DNA from 3 places in the Citricoccus sp. SGAir0253 genome. Region 1 is predicted to be linked to each of the others. Evidence: riboswitches for the same ligand, from Rfam matches in the RefSeq annotation. Region 1 holds a riboswitch; each other region holds the start of a gene.
The links. A riboswitch is a leader RNA that binds a small molecule or an ion and turns the genes downstream of it on or off. The one in region 1 is predicted to bind S-adenosylmethionine.

Region 1 (6,964 bases):
CGTCGTAGAGGGCGGCGAAGGCCTGCTGGTCGCCCTCGGCGCTGCGCCGCACCAGGTCCGCCAGGACCTCCTCGCCCGCGCCGACCCGGGGGCTCGGGCCGGGCGGCGTGGTCCCGGGGCCGGCGTCGCGCGTCATCCGGTCAGCGTATCCCCGGCGCCCGCTCCGGGCGAGGCGACGCCCGGAGCCCGGCGACGGCGGGCGGGGCGGAGCCCCGGACGCTCGCCGGGGAGTGTCCGGGGCACCGTGCACCCGTCACTTGACGAGGGCCTCCGCCATCGAGTCGATGGCGCCGGCCAGCGTCTCCACGTGCATGCCCAGCCCCGCGGCGACCTCCTCGGCCGGCAGTTCGCCGCCGCTGATCCCCTCGAGGAACTCGCCGGCCTGCGGGCGGTAGCCGTCCAGGTCCGCCAGGGCCTGCTCGGCGGCCTCGGTGTCCCCCGCGGCCCTCGCCCCGGCGTAGTCGACGAAGAACCCGATGTGCTCGCGCCACAGCTCCAGGAACGCCGCGCCCTGGTCCTCGCCCGCCAACGAGCCGATCGCCTCGGCCAGGGCCTGGGAGTTCTCGTCAAGGGTCCCGGCCGCGGCCGTGAAGGCCTCGGAATCGGTGCCGCCCTCGGCGGTGTAGGCGGTGAAGACGGCGATCCCGGCGAGGTACACGTGCTCCTGCAGGTCGTAGGTGAGCTGGGCGCGCAGGGCGGCCGCGTCGTCCATCGGATCGCCCTCCATCCCGGTGGCCGCGACCACGCCGCCGGTGATCGTGCCGGCGGCCTCGCCCACGTGGTGGGCCGCGGCCCGCAGGTCGCCGTAGGCCGCGGGATCGCCGGCGGCGAGGCCGTCGATCGCGGCGGTGAGGGTGTCCACGTGGCCGTGCAGGGACTCGGTCACGGCATCGGCCGGCAGCTCGCCGCCCGTGAGCTCCTCGAAGAAGGCCCCGGCCTCCCGCGTGTACCCCTCCAGGTCGGCGACGGCCTGCTCCTGGCCGGCCGCATCACCGGACTTCTCGGCCGCCGCGTAGTCGACGAAGTAGCCGATGTGCTCGCGCCACAGCGCGAGGAACGCCTCGGCGGTCTCGGCGTCCGAGGCCGCCTCGATGGTCGCGGCGAGCTCCTGGGAATTCTCGTCCAGGGCGGCGGAGGCCAGTTCGGTCTCCGGGCTCTCGAGGTCGGTGGCATAGGCCGTGGCCACGGTGATGCCGGCCAGGTAGACGTGCTCCTGCAGCTGGGCCGTGAGGGTGGCGCGCAGGGTGGCCGCCTCGGAGGCCGGGTCCCCGTCCACGTCGGCCGCGGCGACGAGGCCGGCGGCCAGCGTCTCGGCGGTCTCGGGCATGTGCGCCGCGGCGGTCCGCGCGTCGGCGAACGGATCGCCGGTGGAGGCCGGCATCGGCATGGCCGCGGATGAGGCCTCCGGCATGTCCTCGGACATGCCCGCGGACGCCGAGGGCGAGGCGGACATCGCCCCGGACATCGACTCCGACATCGAGGGCGAGGCCGACGCCGCCGGGCTGGAGGACTGGCCGGACTCCCCGCCGGCTCCGCCACCGGCGCCACAGGCCGCGAGGGACAGGGCGAGGGCGACGGCGCCGAGGACGGTGGTGGTCTTCCGGGCGGTGTTCGTGGTCATGACTGCTCCTTGGTCGATCCAGCGGTGACGTCTGGTGTTCGGAGCAGGTGCCCGGCCGGATGGGTCGGGGCGGGGGAAATCTTCGCCGGCTGGGGCCGCGGTGCCGGCACCGGCCGGCAGCGGGTCCTGGTGGTCAGGGGGTCCTGGTGGTCAGGCGGTCGCGGTCAGACGGTCCCGGTGGTCAGGTACGGCACGGGCCGGGTGCCGTTCACCTCCCAGTCCCCCACCATCCGGGCCATGAACACGGCCGGATCGTGGCTGGCGAGAGTGCGGGCGTTGCGCCAGTGGCGGTCCAGCTGCAGGTCGGTACTGGTGGCCGAGGCCCCCAGGGTGTCGAAGATCCGCGTGCAGGTGTCCAGCACGAGCCTCGGCACCATCACGTGGGCGCGATGGACCGTCAGGGCCGCACGCCGCATGGCCTCGGCCGCGGTCTCGGCGGCGGGCTCGGCGCCAGGCTCGGGGTGCGTCCCCGTCTCCGGCTCCGTGGCGGACTCGGCGGTCGCCGCGGCGGCGGGCTGGGCGGCGACGGCCAGGGCCTCGTCGAGGTCACGTCCGGCGGCGCGCACCAGTTCCTCGGCGGTGGCCTGCTGCGCGGACAGCTCGCCCACGATCCCCAGCAGCTGGTCGTCCTCGCGCGGGGTGAGCCCGCCCGCGGTGTTGGGCGAGCGGCGGCGCGCGCGGGTGAGGCCGATCCCGTCCCGCAGGGCGGCCCGGCCGACCCCGGCCAGCAGGGCCATCAGCGTGGCCTCGTGGTGCAGCGGCACGTGCCCGTCCGCGGGGGGCAGCACCAGCAGGTCCTCGACGCCGGCCCCGTCGAACTCGACCGTGCCGGTGCCGGTGAGCCGCTGGCCGAAGCCGTCCCAGTCGTCCTTGACGGCCGCGCGCGGCTGGCGCACCCGCACGACGGCGAGCGCCAGGTCCGTCCGGTCGGGCAGCCGGGGATCGTCCGGCCGGCCGGCCTCCGGCCGGGCGGTGCGAGGCTGCCCCCGACGCCGGCCCGGGCGCGGGACGCCCTCCTCCAGCCGGGCGGTGGCCAGGGTCCACGTGGCGAAGATGCTGCCGGTCGTGTAGTACTTGCGGCCGCGGATGCGCAGCGAGCCCCCGTCGTCCTTCCACACGGTGGTGGCGAGTTCGCCCAGGGCTGGGCCCGGGGACTCGGAGAGGGCACTGCCGGCCAGCTCGCCGGCCATCACCCGCGCCAGCCAGCGCGAGCGCAGGGCGGCGTCGGCCTGCACGAGGACGTGCTCCACGAAGCTCAGGTGGCTGCGCAGCAGGTGGGCCGTGTTCGCGTCCACCGCCGCCAGGTCCATGAGCAGCCGCAGCGCGTCCTCCTGGCCGGCACCGGCCCCGCCGGCGGACTCCGGCACGGTCAGACCGCCCAGGCCGGCGGCACGGAGCTGCTCCAGCGGGGCGAACGGCAGGTGGCGGCCCGCCTCGCGGGCGGTCTCCCCGCGGGCCACCTCGGCGAAGGCCGGGGCGAACCGGGCGGACAGGGAGGCATAGTGGGAACCGGTGCGACCGTTCCGGTGGGTGGGGCCGGAGTCCGCCTCCCGGGCCTCCGGGGCCGTGGTCGTGCTGTTGCCTGCAGTGGTCATGCTGTCCTCCATCGGTCCTGGCGGTAGCACCCGGGCCCCTGTCGGGCGGGTTGCTGCGGCGTCGTCGAGCCAGGTCTCTCGGCCGCTCTGGATGGTGTTCCCTGTCATGAGACCACCGGCCCGGGCGGAACGCCAACTCCGTTCCGTGGCCGGCCGGCCGTCGGCCCCGGTGCTGGGCACCGTGGCCGACGGGCGGTCATTCCGCGGAGACGGGTGTCAGCACGCCGGCGACGAGCGGGTCGTCCGTGGTCTTCAGGTATTCCTCCAGGCGGGGGTCGGAGAACACCTCGATGAGCTTCTGCGTCTCTGGGGTGTCCGCGAACTGCGTGCCGACGATGAGCCGAGAGGCGAAGGTCCTGGGCGGGTCCGGGAACAGGATGCCCTTGTCCCGGCCGACCTTGCCGGCGTCGAAGAGGTTGGTGTAGCCGATGGCGACGTCCACGGAGTCCAGCGTGCGTGCCATGGACAGCAGGTCGATCTCGGTGAACTCGAAGCCGCGGGGGTTGTCCACCACGTCCTTCAGCTTGGCGGTGCGCGGCTCGATGTCCGGGTCCAGGGTGATGAGTCCCTCGCGGTCGAGCAGCCACAGCGCCTGCCCCTGGTTGGCCAGGTCGGTGGGCACGGCCAGCGTGGCACCGTCCGGGAGTTCCTCCACCGAGTCGTACCGGGTGGAGTACAGCCCGAAGGCCCACTGGTAGAGCTCGATGGTGGGGGTCAGCTCGAAGCCGTTGGCATCGGCCACCTGCTTCATGTACCACTGGTGCTCGAAGATCGTGGCGTGGATCGACCCCTCGGCCACGGCGCGGTTGGACTGGACGCTGTCCTCGATGCCCACCGCCTCGATCTCCACGCCGTGGTCGGGCGCGATCTCCTCGGCCACGAAGTCGAGGATCTTCTCCTCGCCGGCCATGGCGGGCTCGTAATGCACGCGCAGCGGGCCGGTCACCTCGGAGGTGGCCGCACCGGAGGCGGCCACCGCCGGGCGGTTGGACTGTTGGATGACCACGATGCCCAGGACGAGGGCGATCACGGTGGCCAGGGCGGCGATGCTCCAGGGCAAGGCGGCACGCTGCCGGCGCAGCGTGAAGCCGTGGGCGTGTTCGGCGGACGGAGTGCTCATGATGCTCCTTCGGGAAGTGCGACGACGGTGACGCGGCATGGCGGGCCGGGCGTCGGGAGGGCGGTGGTGGCACGAGGCCGTGCGGGCCGGTGCAGGGCGCTCAGCCCAGTCGGCGGCGCCGGCGGCACGGCCTTCAGGGGCGGGCCAGGGCGTGGGCCACCCGGTCGCCGATGAACTGGACGACCTGGACGGTCACGATCAGCGCGATGATCGTGGCGAGCATGACGGTCATGTCGAAGCGCTGGTAGCCGTAGGTGACCGCCAGGTACCCGATGCCGCCGGCGCCGATGGTGCCCGCGATGGCCGAGTACTCGATCATCGAGATCGTGTTGAGGGTGACGGCCGAGGCCAGCCCCGGCAGCGCCTCGCGCAACTGGGTCTGCCGGATGATCTGTCCGGTGGAGCTGCCGGTGACGAGGCCCACGGCCATGTTCTCGCGGGGTAGGTCGTTCAGCGCGTTCTGCACGAGGCGCGCGAAGAACGGGATGCCGGCGATGGTCATGGGCACGATCGCGGCCGCGATGCCCAGGGTGGTGCCGGTGACCCACTTGGTGAACGGGATGATGGCCGCCATCAGCACGAGGAACGGCAGGGATCGGCCCATGTTCACCACCCAGCTGAGCGCGCCGTGGAGCCGGTCCCGGGGGAACAGCCCCCGCGGGGAGGTGTTGTAGAGCAATACCCCGGTGGCCCCACCGACGAGCACGACCATCACCATCACGATGCCCACCATGGCCCAGGTCTCGCCATAGGCGGGCAGCAGCAGTGACGGCAGGTCCGCCCACGGCGTGTCCGTCACGAGGGGCTGCGAGGACTCCGTCGTCGCACTCATGCGACCACCTCCAGTGGGGTCTCGTCGTGGGTGGTGGACCGGGCCGCGTCGTCGCGCAGCCGGGCCTGGATGCCGAGGCGGTCCAGCGCCTCGATCGCGGGACGGTACTGCTCGGAGTGGATCCCGACGACGGCACGGCCCAGGGCGATGTCCCCGCGGGCCTCCACCGTCCCGCCGAGCAGGGCGAGGCGGATCCCGTGGTCCACGGCCAGCCGGGTGAACCACTCCGGGTCGACGGCACCGTCCCGGTAGGCGAGCTCGAGCGCGAGATCGAACCGGGGCGGCAGCGGCAGTGCGGAGACCGGCAGGAGCTGGTGGCCGACCGCCGAGTCCTGGTCGGCCACGAGCGAGGGCAGGGACCCGTACTCGGACAGCCGGCCGTCGGACAACGCCGCCACCTGGTCGGCCACATGGCGGACGACGTCCATCTCGTGGGTGATCAGGATGATGGACAGGCCCAGGTCGCTGCGCAGCGAGGCGAGCAGGTCCAGGATCTGTGCGGTCGTCTCCGGGTCCAGCCCGGAGGTGGACTCGTCGGAGAGCAGGATGCGCGGCCGCAGGGCCAGCGCGCGGGCGATGCCCACCCGCTGCCGCTGGCCACCGGAGAGCTGGCCGGGATAGGCGTTCGCCTTGTGCAGCAGACCGACCCGGTCAAGCAACTCGGCGACTCGGTCCTCCATCTCGTGCTGGACCACGCCCAGGTTGCGCAGGGGCAGGGCGACGTTCTCCGCCACCGTGATCCGCCGCAGCAGGGCCGAGTGCTGGAAGATGGTGCCGATCGCCCTTCGGGCGGAGCGCAGTTGCCGTCCCCGCAGGTGGGAGAGGTCCCTTCCGTCGACGAGGATCTCTCCGCTGGTGGGTTTCTCCAGCAGGGAGATGCAGTGCGAGAGGGTGGTCTTGCCCGCACCGGACGGTCCGACGACGGCCGTGATGGTGCCCTCGGGCACGACCAGGTCAATGCCCTTGAGGACCTCGACCGGCCCGTCGTGTCCGGCATAGGACTTGTGCAGGTTCCTGATCTCGATCACCGCTCCGCGCCCCCGCTCATGGCGAGCGCGCCGATCCGGAAGCCGGACCCGCGGTGGTTGGCGGGGAGCCGGTCCCCACGTCCGAACAGCTTGTGGCGCAAGGTGCCCTCCTCGTAGTCGGTCGGATAGGCGCCCCGGGCCTGGAGTTCGGGCACCACGTACTCGACCACGTCCTCGAAGGTGCCGGGGGTGATCGCGTAGGCCAGGTTGAAGCCGTCCACGTCGGTCTCTCGGGCCCAGTCGAGGAGCTCATCGGCCACCTGGGCCCCCGATCCGACGACGACCGGACCGAAGCCGCCGATGCCGACCCACTCGGCGAGGCGGCGGACGGTCCAGGGCTCGTCGTCACCCGCAGAGGCGCGGAAGGTGTCGACCGCCGACTGGACGGCATTGGTCTGGACGTCATGGCCGATGACGTCGTCCAGGCCGTACTGCGAGAAGTCGATGCCCATCCACCCCGAGAGCAGGGCCAGGGCCCCCTGGTGGTCGATGTACGAGGCGTAGTCCTCGTGCTTGGCCTGCGCGGCGGCCTCGTCCGGCCCGGTGATCACCGTGAGCAGGGTGTAGACCTTGACGTCGCCCGGCTCCCGACCGGCCTCGATGGCGGCAGCACGGATCCCGGTCACGGCCTGCGCGAGCCTCTGCCGGGTCGGGGCGGCGACGAAGACGCACTCGGCGTTCTCCCCGGCGAAGCGCAGCCCCCGCGGGGAGGTCCCGGCCTGGTAGACGACGGGCGTGCGCTGGGGGCTCGGCTCCGTGATCGCGATG
Region 2 (6,964 bases), 680 kb from region 1:
CATGCCGTCCGCCCCGCCCTCGGGCCTGCGGCCCTTCTTGGCCTCGAAGGCCTCGATGAGGTGGTCCTGGCGGTGGCGGTGGTGGCACGAGGTGCACTCCACCAGCGGGTCCGTGAAGGTGTCCACGTGGCCGGAGGCCTGCCACACGGCGCGCGGCAGGATGATGGAGGAGTCCAGCCCCACCATGTCCTCGCGCCCGCGCACGAAGGTGTTCCACCACTGGGTCTTGATGTTGTCCTTCAGCTCCACCCCGAGCGGCCCGTAGTCCCACGCCGACCTCGAACCGCCGTAGATCTCGCCGGCCTGGAACACGAAGCCGCGGCGCTTCGCGAGGGAGATGACCGCGTCGAGGGTGGACTTGGGGGCCATGGGGGCATCACATCCGTGTCTGTTGCTTCGGCCGCTGGGCGGCGGTCCGCGCACTGGCGCGGGCGTACTCGGGGATTGTCTACCGGCCCAGTCTAGGGCCCGGTCCCGCCCGGGCCCGCCAGCGCGGACCCGGCCACCGTCCCGGCGCGCGCCGGTCACGGGATGACCCACCCCCGGGCAGGGGCGAGAATGGACCCATGCCCTCACGCCCCGAACGCCACGCCCCGCAGTCCCCGTCCTCGCACCCGGTGCCGCTCGAGATCCGCGACGACGTGATCCGGCTGGGCCAGGCGCTCAAGCTCGCCAACCTGGTGGAGGACGGGGCGGACGCCCGCGTGGTGATCGAGGCCGGCCTCGTCCAGGTCAACGGCGACCCCGAGACGCGCCGGGGCCGCCAGCTGCACCACGGGGACGTCATCGAGTTCTCCGGCGAGGCCGTGAAGGTGGTCCCGGCCGGGCACTGAGCCGGCCAGGAGGGCTCAGCGCACCACGGCGTCGAGGAACTCCCGCACGTGCCCCAGCTCCTGGGGGCTGATGGAGTGGCCGATCCCGGCGTAGACGACCTTGGTGAGGTCCACGTGGGCGTTCATCCAGCCGTGCGTGTACTCCACCTTGTCCGGCGTGATGACCGGATCCGCCTGGTCCCGGCCCCAGAACACCTTCGGCCGGGCGCGCTCCACGGCCTCGTCGTCGAAGAAGCCGGCCAGTGGGCCGGTGCCCGGGCCGGTCGGGGACCAGTCGGGGTCGATCGCGAAGCCGGACAGGCCCACGATGGCCCGGTACGCCTCCGGCTCGCGCCGCAGCAGCGAGGTGGCCATGGCCATGCCCATGGAGAAGCCCAGCAGGGAGGTGCTGGCGAAGTGCGGGCGCTGCGCGGCCACCCACGCCTGCAGGTCCTCGACGGCGGCGCGCACGGCCAGCGGCCAGGACTCGTCCGTGCCGATGATCGGGAACCACGTGTACCCGCCGTGGTCCATGGTGATCGGGGCGCGCACCGCGGCCACGGTGAACTTCTCCGGCAGCCCGGGGACGAGCCCGAACAGGTCGTGCTCGCTCGCGCCGTAGCCGTGGATGAGCACCAGCAGGTGCGTGCCGGCGCGCTCGTCCTCGGGGCGGGACCAGCGGACGACGGGGTCGGTGGCGGGGAACGGGGCGGTGGTGTCGGTCATGGGCACAAGGCTAGGGGCTCAGAGGCCCAGCACGCGCTTCATCTCGCCGGCCACCTGGTCCAGGTCCGTCAGGAACCCGTCGTGGCCGATCGGCGAGTCGATCATGAACACCGGCACGTCCCCGGGCAGCTGGCGCGCCAGCTCCTGGGACTGGCCCGGGAAGTAGAGCCGGTCCGAGTCCACGGCGGCGATGAACGCCGTGGCGGGGATCCCGGCCAGCACCTCCGCCTCGGTCCCCCGGCCGCGGGAGACGTCGTGGCTCATGAGGGCCTCGGTCAGCACCAGGTAGCTGTTGGCGTCGAAGCGGCCCGTGAGCTTGGTGGCCTGGTGGTCCAGGTAGGACTCCACCTGGTACCGCCCCGCGCGGCGCACCGGGTGGCCGAAGGGGTCCTCGTCCGGCTGCGGGCTGCGCCCGAAGCGGGCCGCCATGTCCGGCTCGGAGCGGTAGGTGATGTGCGCGATCCGCCGGGCGATGCCGAGCCCCGCGTCCGGGCGGGAGCGACCGTAGTAGTCCCCGCCGTGGTAGTCCGGGTCCAGCGTGATCGCCTGCACCTGGGCCTGGGCGAAGGCGATCTGCTCGGCCGTGGAGTGCGCCCCGCACGCGATGACGGCCATGCCGCGCACGCGCTCCGGGTAGGTGGCCGCCCACTCGAGGGCGCGCGCGCCGCCCATCGAGCCGCCGATGACCGCCTGCCAGGCGTCGATGCCCAGCGCGTCGGCCAGCCGCGCCTCCGCCCGCACGGAGTCGCGGATCGTGGTGAACGGGAAGCGCGAGCCCCACGGGGTGCCCTCGGGGTCCAGCGACGACGGCCCCGTGGTCCCGTAGCAGCCGCCCAGCATGTTGGGGGCCACCACGAACCAGCGGTCCGTGTCGATCGGCGCGCCCGGACCGACGACGCCCTCCCACCAGCCCTCCTCCGGTTCCCCGGTGGAGCGCGCCACGTGGGTGGAGCCGGTCAGGGCGTGCAGCACCAGCACCGCGTTGGACCGGTCGGCGTTGAGGGTGCCCCAGGTCTCGTACGCGATCTCGACGGCGGGCAGGTGCCCGCCGGCCTCGAAGTCGAGGGCGCCGACGGGCAGGGACTGCAGGCCGCCCTCGGGGAGGACGGTGCTGGCCTGGTGGGGGCTGGTCATGGTCATGGGGTCCCTCCGCGCCTCACGCGCTCACGTTGGCGGCGGCGAACCCCTCCTCGAGGTCCGCCAGGATGTCCTCGATGCTCTCCACGCCCACGGACAGCCGCACGAGCCCGGGCGTGACGCCCGCGGCGCGCTGCTCGGCCTCCGTGAGCTGGGAGTGCGTGGTGGAGGCCGGGTGGATGACGAGCGAGCGGACGTCGCCGATGTTCGCCACCTGGTGGTGCAGCCGCAGGGCGTCGACGAAGCGCGCCCCGGCCTCGCGGCCGCCGTCGATCTCGAAGGAGACGAAGCCGCCGGCGCCCCGGGGCAGGTAACGCTGCGCGCGCTCGTGCCACGGGCTGGAGGCCAGCCCGGGGTGGATCACGGAGAGGACCTGCGCGTGGCCCTCGAGGTACTCCGCGACCCGCTGGGCGTTGGCCACGTGCCGCTCCATCCGCAGGGACAGCGTCTCCAGCCCGAGGTTGATGAGGAAGGCGTTGAACGGGCTGATGGAGCTGCCGTAGTCGCGCAGCAGCTGCACGCGCGCCTTGAGGATGTACGCGAGGTTGGCCCCGAGGATGCCGTCCACGCCCAGGTCGCGGGCGAAGACCAGGCCGTCATAGCTCTCGTCCGGGGTGTTGAAGCCCGGGAAGCGCTCCGGCTGGGAGGCGTAGTCGAAGGAGCCGGCGTCCACGATGACCCCGCCCATGGCCACGGCGTGCCCGCCGAGGTACTTGGTGGCCGAGTGCACCACCACGTCCGCGCCGTGCTCGATCGGCCGCAGCAGGTAGGGGGTGGCCAGGGTGTTGTCCACGATGAGCGGGACCCCGGCCTCGTGGGCGATGTCCGCGACCGTGCGGATGTCCAGCACGTCCCCGCGGGGGTTGCCGAGGGACTCCCCGAAGAACGCCCGGGTGGTGTCCCGGACCGCGCCGCGCCACTCCTCGGGGTCGTCCGGGTCCTGCACGAAGGTGGTGGTGATGCCGACCTTGGCCAGGGTGTGCTTGAAGAGGTTCTGGGTGCCGCCGTAGAGGGAGGCCGAGACCACCACGTGGTCCCCGGCGCCGGCAAGGTTGAGGATCGAGAACGTGGTGGCGGCCTGGCCGGAGGCCAGCAGCAGGGCACCGGCCCCGCCCTCGAGCGCGGCGATCTTGCCCTCGACCGCCTCCTGCGTGGGGTTGCCGATCCGGGTGTAGATCGGCCCGAGGTCCTTGAGCGCGAACCGGTCCGCGGCGACCTCGTGGGAGGGGAAGTCGAAGGAGTTCGACTGGATGATCGGCAGCGCCGTGGCCCCGTAGGGGTTCTGGTCCGGGATGCCCGCGTGGACCTGGCGGGTCTCGAAGCCCCAGTCCGCGACGTCGGCGGCCTGGTCCTCCGCGGCGCTGGCGGGAAGGCTGGCCTCGGTGTTCGGGGTGTCGGTCATCGCAACGGCTCCTGTCTGGTCCAGGGCCACCCGGTGGCGCCCGCCCTCCCCGGTCCGGGGCGGCGTGGCGCGGTGGCCCGCGCTTGCCGGCGCCGGTCGGCGCCCGCCTGGTCCTCACCCGGGGCACCCCACCGCGAGCTGGAGGGTTGCCGGCCAGCAAGCCGGGGCTCGATGCTGGCACTCATGACCTGGCCCCAGTCTGCCAGATCCGCCCGGGCGATTCACCCCGCGGTGACGTCGCGTGACCCCGGCGGGGCGGTCAGGCGGGCGGCGGAGGGGCCCTCCGGCGGGCCTCGGGGGAACCGTGCGGCGGGCGGCGGAGGGGCCGCCGCCCGGGCCGGACGGGGGCGCTCGCCGCGTGTGACGTCGGCAACATGTCGAGTGAGGTTAACCTAAGCGATCCGCGCCGCCCGGAGGTGCGACGATGGACACATGATGCGCTTGGATCACGTCTCGTACGCCGTTGGCCCGGAGGGTCTCACCGACACCGTGGCCCGGATCGCCGATGCCCTGGGCATCGAACGCGTCAAGGGTGGTGTGCATCCCCGCTTCGGCACCCGCAACGCGATCTTCCCGCTGCGCAACCGCCAGTACCTCGAGGTCGTCGAGGCCCTGGACCACCCCTCCTCCGAGAAGGCGCCCTTCGGCCAGGCCGTGCGCGCCCGCTCCGAGATGGGCGGCGGCTGGATGGGCTGGTGCGTGGCCGTGGACGACCTCTCCCCCTTCGAGGAGCGGCTCGAGCGCCACTCCGTGCCCGGCAACCGCAAGTTCCCGGACGGCCGCGAGCTGACCTGGCGCCAGATCGGCATCAAGGGCCTCATCGCGGACCCGCAGGTGCCCTACCTGCTGCGCTGGGACGACGGCACCGAGGACCTGCACCCCTCGCAGGCCGCCGAGCCGCAGGCCTCCCTCTCGGCCATCACCATCGCCGGCTCGCGCGAGCGCGTGCGCGACTGGCTCGGCCTCGACGACCCGCAGCAGAAGGTCAAGGACCTCAACGTGGAGTTCCAGGCGCCGTCCGGCACCCCGGGCATCCTCTCCGTGACCTTCGAGACCCCCAAGGGCACCGTCACCCTCTGACCGCCCCGGGCTCAGGTGCCGAACCAGCCGAGCTGCGCCAGCAGCGGGTAGGCGACGAAGCCGGTGACGTCCAGCAGCAGGTGGGCCACCACGAGCGGCGCCACCCGGCGGTGGCGCAGGTAGACCGCGCCGAACACGAGCCCCATCACCAGGTTGCCGATCCCGGGACCGATGCCCTGGTACAGGTGGTAGGCCGCGCGCAGCACGGCGCAGGCCACCACGACCGCCACGGGGTTCAGCGGCGGGAACGCCCCGCCGGCCCACCGGCGCAGCCCGCCCTCGGCGACCGGCAGCGCGGGATCCGCCCCGGCCCGCAGCTGCTGCAGGTAGCCGAGCCGGTCGAACAGCCAGGCCACCACGATGACCTCCTCCAGCACGGCGTGCCGCAGGGCCGAGAGCACCAGCACCGGCGTGGTCCACCAGTACTCGTTCATCGCGCTGCCGACCACCGCCGTCGTCAGCCCGGCCGCCCGGCCGCCGGCGTAGACGGCGAGGGTCCCCAGGCCGATCACCAGGAACAGCGCCGCGCCCCAGCCGAGGTCCGCCCCGGGGCGGCGCAGGTCCAGGCCGAGGGTCCGGAACGGGTTGCGCCCGCGGATCCACAGCAGGTGGAACACGAGCAGCACGGGCACCAGCGCGAAGCCGATGTCCAGCAGCTGGTACGCGAGGTCGAAGTACTGGCGGTCGGCCAGCGGCGGGTTCAGCGTGGTGGTCTGCCCGGCCAGCGGTCCGCGGCTCATCTTCTCCAGCAGGTCCACCACGGCATAGACCGCCGACCGGCCCAGGGACAGCCCCAGGACGATCGCGATCTCCCAGCGGACCGTGCGCGCCGAGGGGGCGGCGGCCGGCGCGGGCGTCGCGGGAGCGGCCGGGCGGGGAGCTGCGGGGGTGGTCACCGCTCCAGTGTAGGAAGCACCCCGCTACCGTGGGGCCATGGCCTCCCCACCGTCCGACGCCGACCTCGCGCTCGCCCGCGCCGCCGCCGCCCGGCCCCTGGCCGGGACCGGCCCGGACGCCGCCCGCCGGCTGGCCGCGGCGGACTGGTCCGCCGGGGTCGTGGAGGAGGGCGGGGCGTCCCACCGGGTCCTCGTGCTGCCCGGCACCGGCGCGGTCCGGATGACGCGCGACGCGCGGGCCGCGGCCCGGCTGCCGGCGAACGTCGCGCTCGTGGCGGCACTGGCGGACACCGCGCGGCTGCCGGTGGACCTGCCGGTGCCCCTCACCGAGGTGGTCACCGCCGCGGACGGGACGGCCGCCGTCGTCCAGGGGTACCTGCCCGGCCGGCCCCACCCGCCGCACACCGGCGACCCCGCGGTGCTGCGCGCGCTGTGCGCGGCGCTCGCGGCGGTGGACACCGCTCCGCTGCTGCCCCACCTGGCCCCGCCCTTCGCGTACCGGGGCCCGTGGCCGGCGGCGCGGGTCGAGCGCCTCCGCCGGCTGCCGGACCGGCTGCGCCGGGCCCACGGCGCGGCGCTGTGGGACGGGCCGTGGGCGGCGGAGCACCCCGCGGTGTCCGCCGCCCGGTTCCCGGACGCGGCGGAGGAGCTGCTGGACACCCTCCGGTCCTGGACCGAGGACCCGGTGGTGCCGCCGGCGCTCGTGCACGGCGACCTCGCCGGGCACAACATGCGCTGGATGCGCGGGGGAACCGCCGGCCCCGCGGCGTCCCCCCGGGCCCCGTGGCGGCTCACCGGGATCCTCGACTGGGACCTGGCCAGCCGGTGGGACCCCGCGCTCAACGCCGCGCACCTGTCCCTGTGGCACGGCGAGGACCGGCTCGGGGAGATCGCCCGGGACCCCTTCGAGG
Region 3 (6,964 bases), 780 kb from region 1:
GTTCCACGAGAGCGGGGCCGAGGACGAGCGGCGGATGCTGCGGCTGCTCGTGGAGGCGCCCATGCTGCTCTCGCACGCGGCGATCCAGACCTTCCTGGCCCGCCGCGGCGGGCGCATCCTCAACGTGGCCTCCGTGGCCGGGCTCATCCCGGACGGCAGCTACGGCGCCGCCAAGTCCTGGGCCGTGAGCTTCAGCCGCTGGGCCAACGCGCGCTACAAGCCGGAGGGCGTCACCGTCACGGCGCTGTGCCCGGGGCTGGTGCGCACCGAGTTCCACCAGCGCGCCGGCATCGACACCTCCCGCTGGCCCCGCTGGACGTGGATGGACGCCGACGACGTGGTGCGCGAGGGCCTCACGGCGGCCGCCGAGGGCCGCAGCGTGTGCGTGCCGTCCCGGCGGTATCGTTCCCTCATGACGGCCGCCCGGTTCAGCCCGGACGCCGTGCTCGAGCGGCTCAGCCGCACCGAGCCCAAGTCACGCAGGGCGGGGGCCTGACGCCCGCCCCACCGGAAGGGAGCAGGGAGCCGGCATGACGATCCTCGTGGGGTACACGGCCAGCCCGGAGTCCAGGGCGGCCCTGGCGGAGGCCATCCGCCTGGCGCGGATCACCCTCGAGGACCTGCTCGTGGTCAACGCCGGCCCCGGGGGCGAGCACCGGCACGAGGCCATGGTCACCGAGGACGAGCAGGTGGAGCTCCAGCGCGTCCTGGACGCCTCCGGGTTGCGCGCCGAGTTCCGCCAGTACGCCCGCGGCCGCTCCACGGTGACCGAGTTCAAGGACCTGGCCACGGAGGTGCAGCCCTCGCTCGTGGTCATCGGCCTGCGCCGGCGCGGGACGTTCGGCCGAGTGCTCATGGGCTCGGTGGCGGACACGCTGCTGCAGGAGCTCGACCAGCCGGTCCTGTGCGTCAAGGAGTCCCCGGACCGGCCCGCCGGCGTCCACGGCCACGATCCCTCGCGGGACGTCACGGCCGCCCAGGAGCCCACCGCCCTGCCCGGCCCCTCCCCCACGCGGGACGGCGGTCCCGACGCCGGCCCCGGCGGGCGGGGCGACGGCGTCCCGGAGCGGGAGCCCAGCCGGGACGGGCGCCGCGGGCTGGGCCGCTGGGCCGCCCCCGGCCGCGGCGGCCGCGGCTGAGCCCCGGCCCCTCGGACTCCGACCGGTGAGGACACGGCGGCGCGGGTCGGGACGCAGGCGGCGCGGGGGCCACGGCTGGGCCCGTCCCCCGGGCGAGCCCGCGGTCCGGCGGCCGCCTCGGGAACGAGGCGGGGCTCAGTCCCCCTCGAGGTCGACGTCCGGACGGGCGCGCCGCTCCGGGTCCGTCTCGGCCGCGTGGCTGCCGTGGTCGCCGTGGTCGCCGGAGCCTGCCTCGGCCTGCGCGGCCTTCTCCTTGCGCTCCTGGTAGGCCTTCTCGCCGGGACCGGCGAACTCCCTGTTGCGCTCGATCGCGGTGATCGAGCCCGTGAACACCGAGGAGTCCCCCGAGGCCCGGGTCAGCGGCGTGGAGCCGGTGACGGCCGGCCCGGAGCCCGTGACCACGCGCTGGCCGCCGGTGACGGCCGGCTGCTGGGCGGTCGCCGGGCCGTGGTGGCCGCCGATGCGACGCAGCGGGCTGGTCGAGGGCCCCGGCTCGCGGGGGTGCACCGGCCCCGTCCGGGGATCCGTCTCCGCGGTCCGGCCGGGGCGTGCCGGGTGGGCGTGGCCCGCCCCGTTCCCCGTGCCGTTCCCCGCCGCCCGGCCGACGCCGTTCCCGGAGCCCGCGGCCGCGGCGTCGTGGGCGGCCTCCTCCGCGTCCCAGCCGGTGCGCGGGCCGGCGGCCGCGCCGGGGACCGGGCCGGCGTCGGGACCGCCCGGCAGCCGCCCGGAGGTGCCGGGCCCGCCGGCCGGCGCGCCGCCGTCGGCCTCCGCACCGGCCTCGTCCTCGTAGGCGGGGGTGACCACGGTGACGCCCTCGGCCAGGCGCTGGTGGAAGATCGCCTCCGGGTGCTCCTCGCGCAGGAAGGTCATGAGGTCCTCCCGGACCAGGCAGCGCAGGTCCCACAGGTCGCCGGAATTGCGCGCGGAGACCACGGCACGGATCTTGGCCATCCCGCCGAGGGCGTCGGTGACCTGCACGGAGCCCTCCTTGCCGTCCCACAGCTCGGTGGACTCCAGCAGGGCCTTGAGCCGCTCGCGCGTGGCGTCCATCGGCACCCGCCAGTCGACCTCCATCTCCACGGTCCCGGAGAGCTCCGAGCCCACGCGCGTCCAGTTCTCGAACGGGGTCGTGGTGAAGTGGCTGGAGGGGAAGATCACCCGGCGCCCGTCCCAGATCTTGACCACCACGTAGGACAGGGTGATGTCCTCGATCGTGCCGTAGACGTCCTCCATGGTGACCACGTCGCCCACCCGGATCGCGTCCGTGAAGGCGAGCTGCACGCCCGCGAACACGTTGGTCAGGGTGGACTGCACGGCCAGGCCGGCGACCACGGACACCAGGCCCGCGGAGGCCAGCAGGCCGGCGCCGACCGCGCGGACCTGCGGGATGGTCAGCAGGATCGCCGCCACGGCCATCACGATGATGACCGCCTGCAGGATGCGCCGGATCAGCACGGTCTGGGTCTGGATCTTGCGGTCGCGCCGGTCGTCCTCCCCCGCGGTGCCGTACTTGGCCAGCAGCCGCTCCTCGACGATCCGCACGATCCGCAGCGCGAGCCAGGCGAGCGCGCCGATGATGCCGGCCAGCAGCAGGAAGTTCGTCCCCTCGAACCAGTCGTACCCCGAGGCGGTGAGCCCCAGGGCCACGCGGCTCGCCATGAGGGACAGGGCCACGGCCACCGGGATGCGGCAGCGGGCCACCTGCTGGCGGATCAGCGGGCGGCGGGCCAGCAGCGTGTTGAGCACCAGCGCCCCGGCCACCACCACGGCCAGGGCGATGCCCACGCCGAGCGCGACCGTGGACAGGATCCCCCAGAAGGGCCCGAGGGAGTCGACGGCGCCCTGCGCGCCCTCCTGCACCGTGTCCGGCACGGTGCCAGTGATGTCCTGCGGCACCGCCGTCTGCTCGCTGCCCGCGGCGACGGGCGCCGCGGCGGGCTCGGCGGCGTCGGCCGCGGACGGGTCGGCGGGGGGTACGGCGGGCAGCACGGAGGAGGGGAACAGACTGGGCATGGGCACCAGTCTGACACCTGCGCCTGCACCGCACCTGAACGGGTGGAGAATGGACCCTGAGACGACCGGGAGAGGACCCTTCATGCTTTCGATCACCGACCTGCGCGGACGCGACTACGACCCGGCCACGGTGCTGCCGCGGGCCGAGCTGGACGTGGCCGGCGCGGTGCCGCGCGTGCTGCCCATCCTCGAGGAGGTCCGCTCCAACGGGGCCCGGGCCGTGCTGGAGCTGGGCGAGCGCTTCGACGGCATCCGGCCGCCCTCGCTCCGCGTGCCGGCCGCGGCGCTGGCCGAGGCGCTGGAGGCCCTCGACCCGGAGGTCCGCGCCGCCCTCGAGGAGTCCATCGCCCGCGCCCGCCGCGTGCATGCCGCCCAGCTGCCGTCCGGCTCCGAGGTCGAGCTCGGCGAGGGCGCCGTCGTCGAGAACCGCTGGGTGCCGGTCAACCGCGTGGGGCTGTACGTCCCCGGCGGCCGGGCCGTGTACCCCTCCTCCGTGGTGATGAACGTGGTGCCGGCCCAGGCGGCCGGGGTGCCCTCGCTCGCCGTGGCCTCCCCGCCGCAGAAGGACTTCGGCGGCCTGCCGCACCCGGTGATCCTCGCCGCGTGCGCCCTGCTGGGCGTGGACGAGGTCTACGCCGCGGGCGGCGCCCAGGCGGTGGCCATGTTCGCCTACGGGGTGGCGGACGACGACGGCACGCGGGTGTGCGCGCCCGTGGACATGGTCACGGGGCCGGGCAACATCTTCGTGGCCGCGGCCAAGCGCGCGCTGCTCGGGACGATCGGGATCGACGCGGAGGCCGGGCCCACGGAGATCGCCGTGCTGGCCGACGCCACGGCGGACGCCGCCTGGGTGGCCGCGGACCTGATCAGCCAGGCCGAGCACGACCCGATGGCCGGCTCGGTGCTCATCACCACCGCCCCCGAGCTGGCCCGGGACGTGGTCGCCGAGATCGAGGCGCAGGTGCCCGGGTCCTTCCACGAGGAGCAGGTCCGCCAGGCCCTCGGCGGCCCGCAGTCCGGCGTGCTCGTGGTGGACACCCTCGACGAGGCGGTGGCCGTGGCGGACGCCTACGCCGCCGAGCACCTCGAGGTGCACACCGTGGACCCGCTGGAGACCGCGCGGCGGATCCGCAACGCCGGCGCCGTGTTCGTGGGCCCCCACTCCCCCGTGCCGCTGGGCGACTACTCCTCCGGCTCCAACCACGTGCTGCCCACCGGTGGGTCCGCCCGGTACTCCTCCGGGCTGAACACGGTCAGCTTCCTGCGGCTGCAGCAGCTGATCCGGTACTCCGAGACGGGGCTGAAGGAGCTGGCGGACAACATCTCCTCGCTCGCCGAGGCGGAGGGCCTGCCCGCCCACGGCGAGGCGGTCCGGCGCCGCTTCCGCTGAGCCGCCCCCGTCGACCCCGCCGCGCCGGTGGGGCGGCGGGGGCGTGGCGGCCGTCACGGGGGTTCACATCCCACCGGGGCCTTTGACCGTTCCGCGCCCCCGTCGTTACGCTGGATCCCAGAATCACGAGTTCCCGCTGTTACAGCCCTGGCTTGCGGGACGGCAACCCTCTCCACGCAGTAGTGGGGTGCTCCAGGTGAGGATTCGGCCCCCCGGGTACCCCCGGCGGGCAAGTACCGCGTCTCTGCGGGTGCCGGACGGACGTGCCGCCCCCGGTCCTCCCACGCAGATGCGCCTTCGAACGGAGGACTGAGATGACCGCACTGGCCGCCACCGACCTGAACCGCGCCGTCGCCCTGGACACCGAGCTGAGCACCCAGACGCTGCGCACCGCCTTCTCCCACTTCCCCTCCGGCGTGGCCGCCCTGTGCGGCATCGCCAACGGGGAGAAGGAGGGCCTCGTGGCCTCCTCCTTCACGGTGGGCGTCTCCCTCGAGCCGGCGCTGGTGTCCTTCGCCGTGCAGAACACCTCCCGCACGTGGCCCCGGCTGAAGCAGGCCGAGCGCATCGGGATCTCCGTGCTGGCCGAGGGCCACACGAACGTGTGCCGCCAGCTGGCCTCCAAGGACGGCGACCGGTTCGCCGGGCTGGACGTCCGCGCCTCCGAGCGTGGCGCCCTGTTCCTCGAGGACGCGGCGCTGTGGTTGGACACCACCGTCTACGCGGAGCTGCCGGCCGGCGACCACCACGTGGTGCTGCTGGAGGTCCACGGCGTGCACGACCACTCCAGCGAGCACGAGCCGCTCGTGTTCCACCGCTCCGCCTTCCGCAACCTGCGCACCGCCGAGGGCAACCAGTAGGCCGTCCCCCGCGCGGGGACGGTACGCTGTCCGGCATGCCGAACGCCCCGCAGCCCCCGAGCCAGGTCCGCCTGGACGCGTGGCTGTGGGGCGTGCGCATGTTCAAGACCCGCTCGGCGGCCACCGCGGCCTGCCGGGCCGGCCACGTCCGGCTGAACGGCCAGCCCGCCAAGGCGGCCCAGGTGGTCAAGCCCGGGGACACCATCCGGCTGCGCCAGCCCGGGCGCGAGCGCATCCTCGAGGTCACCGGACTGCTGGCCAAGCGGGTGGGCGCGGCCGAGGCGGCGCGCCACTACGCGGACCACTCCCCGCCGCCGGTGCCGCGCGAGCTGCTCGCCGTCCCGCTGCGGGACCGCGGCACCGGCCGGCCCACCAAGCGCGACCGCCGCCAGATGGAGCGCCTGCGCGGCCGCACCGCCCCGGACTGACGGCCGCCGCGACACGGTCATCGTCGGCCCATTCAGCGCCGGGCCCTTCGCGTCTGGCAGAATAGGGGGTCTTTCGTTCTGCCGGATGTCCCGTACTATGGGTGACGAAGTAGTAGTAGCAGTAAGTCCGTCATCACTGCGGACCGGTCGGCCTCCGGGCCGCACGGGGCGTTGGGAAGCGGTATGTACACGCCGCTTCGCCCCCGCTGGAACCCCGGCGGGTAGACACCCCACAGAAAGAGGCTCCCATGGCCACCGGTACCGTCAAGTGGTTCAACGCTGAGAAGGGCTACGGCTTCATCTCCCCGGACGACAACTCCGCCGACATCTTCGTGCACTTCTCCGCCATCGAGGGCAACGGCTTCCGTGAGCTCCAGGAGGACCAGAAGGTCGAGTTCGAGGCCCAGCAGGGCCCCAAGGGCATGCAGGCCGCCGCGGTCCGCGCGCTCTGACCTGACCCACGCACCGGGACGGCCGTCCTCCCCTCGGGGAGGGCGGCCGTCTCGTCGTTCCGGGCCGGGGCCCCGCTCCACGCCCGCCCCGCCGGGGCCACCGGGTCGGCGGAGGAACCACGGGGGCTCAGAGCAGGGCCATCCCCTGCTCGACGAGCACCGCCACGCCGAACACCGTCATGGCCACGCCGGCCACCCGGGTGACCACTGCCCCCGCGCGCGGCCGCGAGTGCAGGATGCGGCGGGCGAGCAGGGCGACGAGGGTGTAGATGACGGCGCAGTTCAGCACGTGCAGGCTGCCGAGCGCGAGCATCTGGACCCCGGAGGGCCAGCCGGCGGGCGAGGTGAACTGCGGCAGCAGCGCCAGGAGCAGCAGCAGCCCCTTGGGGTTGATGCCGCTGACGCCGGCCCCGAGCAGGAACTGGGACAGGGGTCGCTCACCCGTGGGCCGCTCGCTGGCCCCCACCTGCTCGACCCGGCGGAACAGCGCCCCCGCGCCCAGGTAGAGCAGGTAGGCGGCCCCGAGTAGGGACAGCGCGGTCAGGGCCGCGGGGTATCGCGTGACGAGGGCGCCGACGCCCACGGCGACGACGGCCACCACCACGGCGTAGCCGGAGACCATCCCCAGCACGGCGGGCATCACGGAGCGCGATCGCAGGCCGGTGGAGATCGCGTAGGCCCA

Region 2: linked by a shared signal. The riboswitch ahead of E7744_RS10735 (O-acetylhomoserine aminocarboxypropyltransferase/cysteine synthase family protein) and the one ahead of E7744_RS13585 (acyl-CoA dehydrogenase family protein) in region 1 are both predicted to bind S-adenosylmethionine.
Region 3: linked by a shared signal. The riboswitch ahead of E7744_RS02570 (flavin reductase family protein) and the one ahead of E7744_RS13585 (acyl-CoA dehydrogenase family protein) in region 1 are both predicted to bind S-adenosylmethionine.

What each region holds. Positions count from the first base shown of each region.
Region 1 is NZ_CP039424.1:3,110,188-3,117,151, forward strand. It holds gene sigK (ECF RNA polymerase sigma factor SigK) at 1-136, opposite strand, end outside; gene E7744_RS13580 (hypothetical protein) at 254-1,621, opposite strand; gene E7744_RS13585 (acyl-CoA dehydrogenase family protein) at 1,786-3,216, opposite strand; SAM riboswitch class I at 3,222-3,314, opposite strand; gene E7744_RS13590 (MetQ/NlpA family ABC transporter substrate-binding protein) at 3,413-4,336, opposite strand; gene E7744_RS13595 (methionine ABC transporter permease) at 4,470-5,168, opposite strand; gene E7744_RS13600 (methionine ABC transporter ATP-binding protein) at 5,165-6,196, opposite strand; gene E7744_RS13605 (LLM class flavin-dependent oxidoreductase) at 6,193-6,964, opposite strand, start outside.
Region 2 is NZ_CP039424.1:2,429,867-2,436,830, forward strand. It holds gene E7744_RS10715 (glycine--tRNA ligase) at 1-369, opposite strand, end outside; gene E7744_RS10720 (RNA-binding S4 domain-containing protein) at 567-833, shown strand; gene E7744_RS10725 (alpha/beta hydrolase) at 849-1,538, opposite strand; gene E7744_RS10730 (homoserine O-acetyltransferase) at 1,557-2,678, opposite strand; gene E7744_RS10735 (O-acetylhomoserine aminocarboxypropyltransferase/cysteine synthase family protein) at 2,695-4,077, opposite strand; SAM riboswitch class IV at 4,152-4,266, opposite strand; gene E7744_RS10740 (VOC family protein) at 4,510-5,157, shown strand; gene E7744_RS10745 (type II CAAX prenyl endopeptidase Rce1 family protein) at 5,169-6,053, opposite strand; gene E7744_RS10750 (phosphotransferase) at 6,091-6,964, shown strand, end outside.
Region 3 is NZ_CP039424.1:569,792-576,755, reverse strand. It holds gene E7744_RS02590 (SDR family oxidoreductase) at 1-496, shown strand, start outside; gene E7744_RS02585 (universal stress protein) at 531-1,139, shown strand; gene E7744_RS02580 (mechanosensitive ion channel family protein) at 1,275-3,152, opposite strand; gene hisD (histidinol dehydrogenase) at 3,235-4,542, shown strand; SAM riboswitch class IV at 4,664-4,784, shown strand; gene E7744_RS02570 (flavin reductase family protein) at 4,857-5,402, shown strand; gene E7744_RS02565 (RNA-binding S4 domain-containing protein) at 5,438-5,830, shown strand; gene E7744_RS02560 (cold-shock protein) at 6,079-6,282, shown strand; gene E7744_RS02555 (LysE family translocator) at 6,410-6,964, opposite strand, start outside.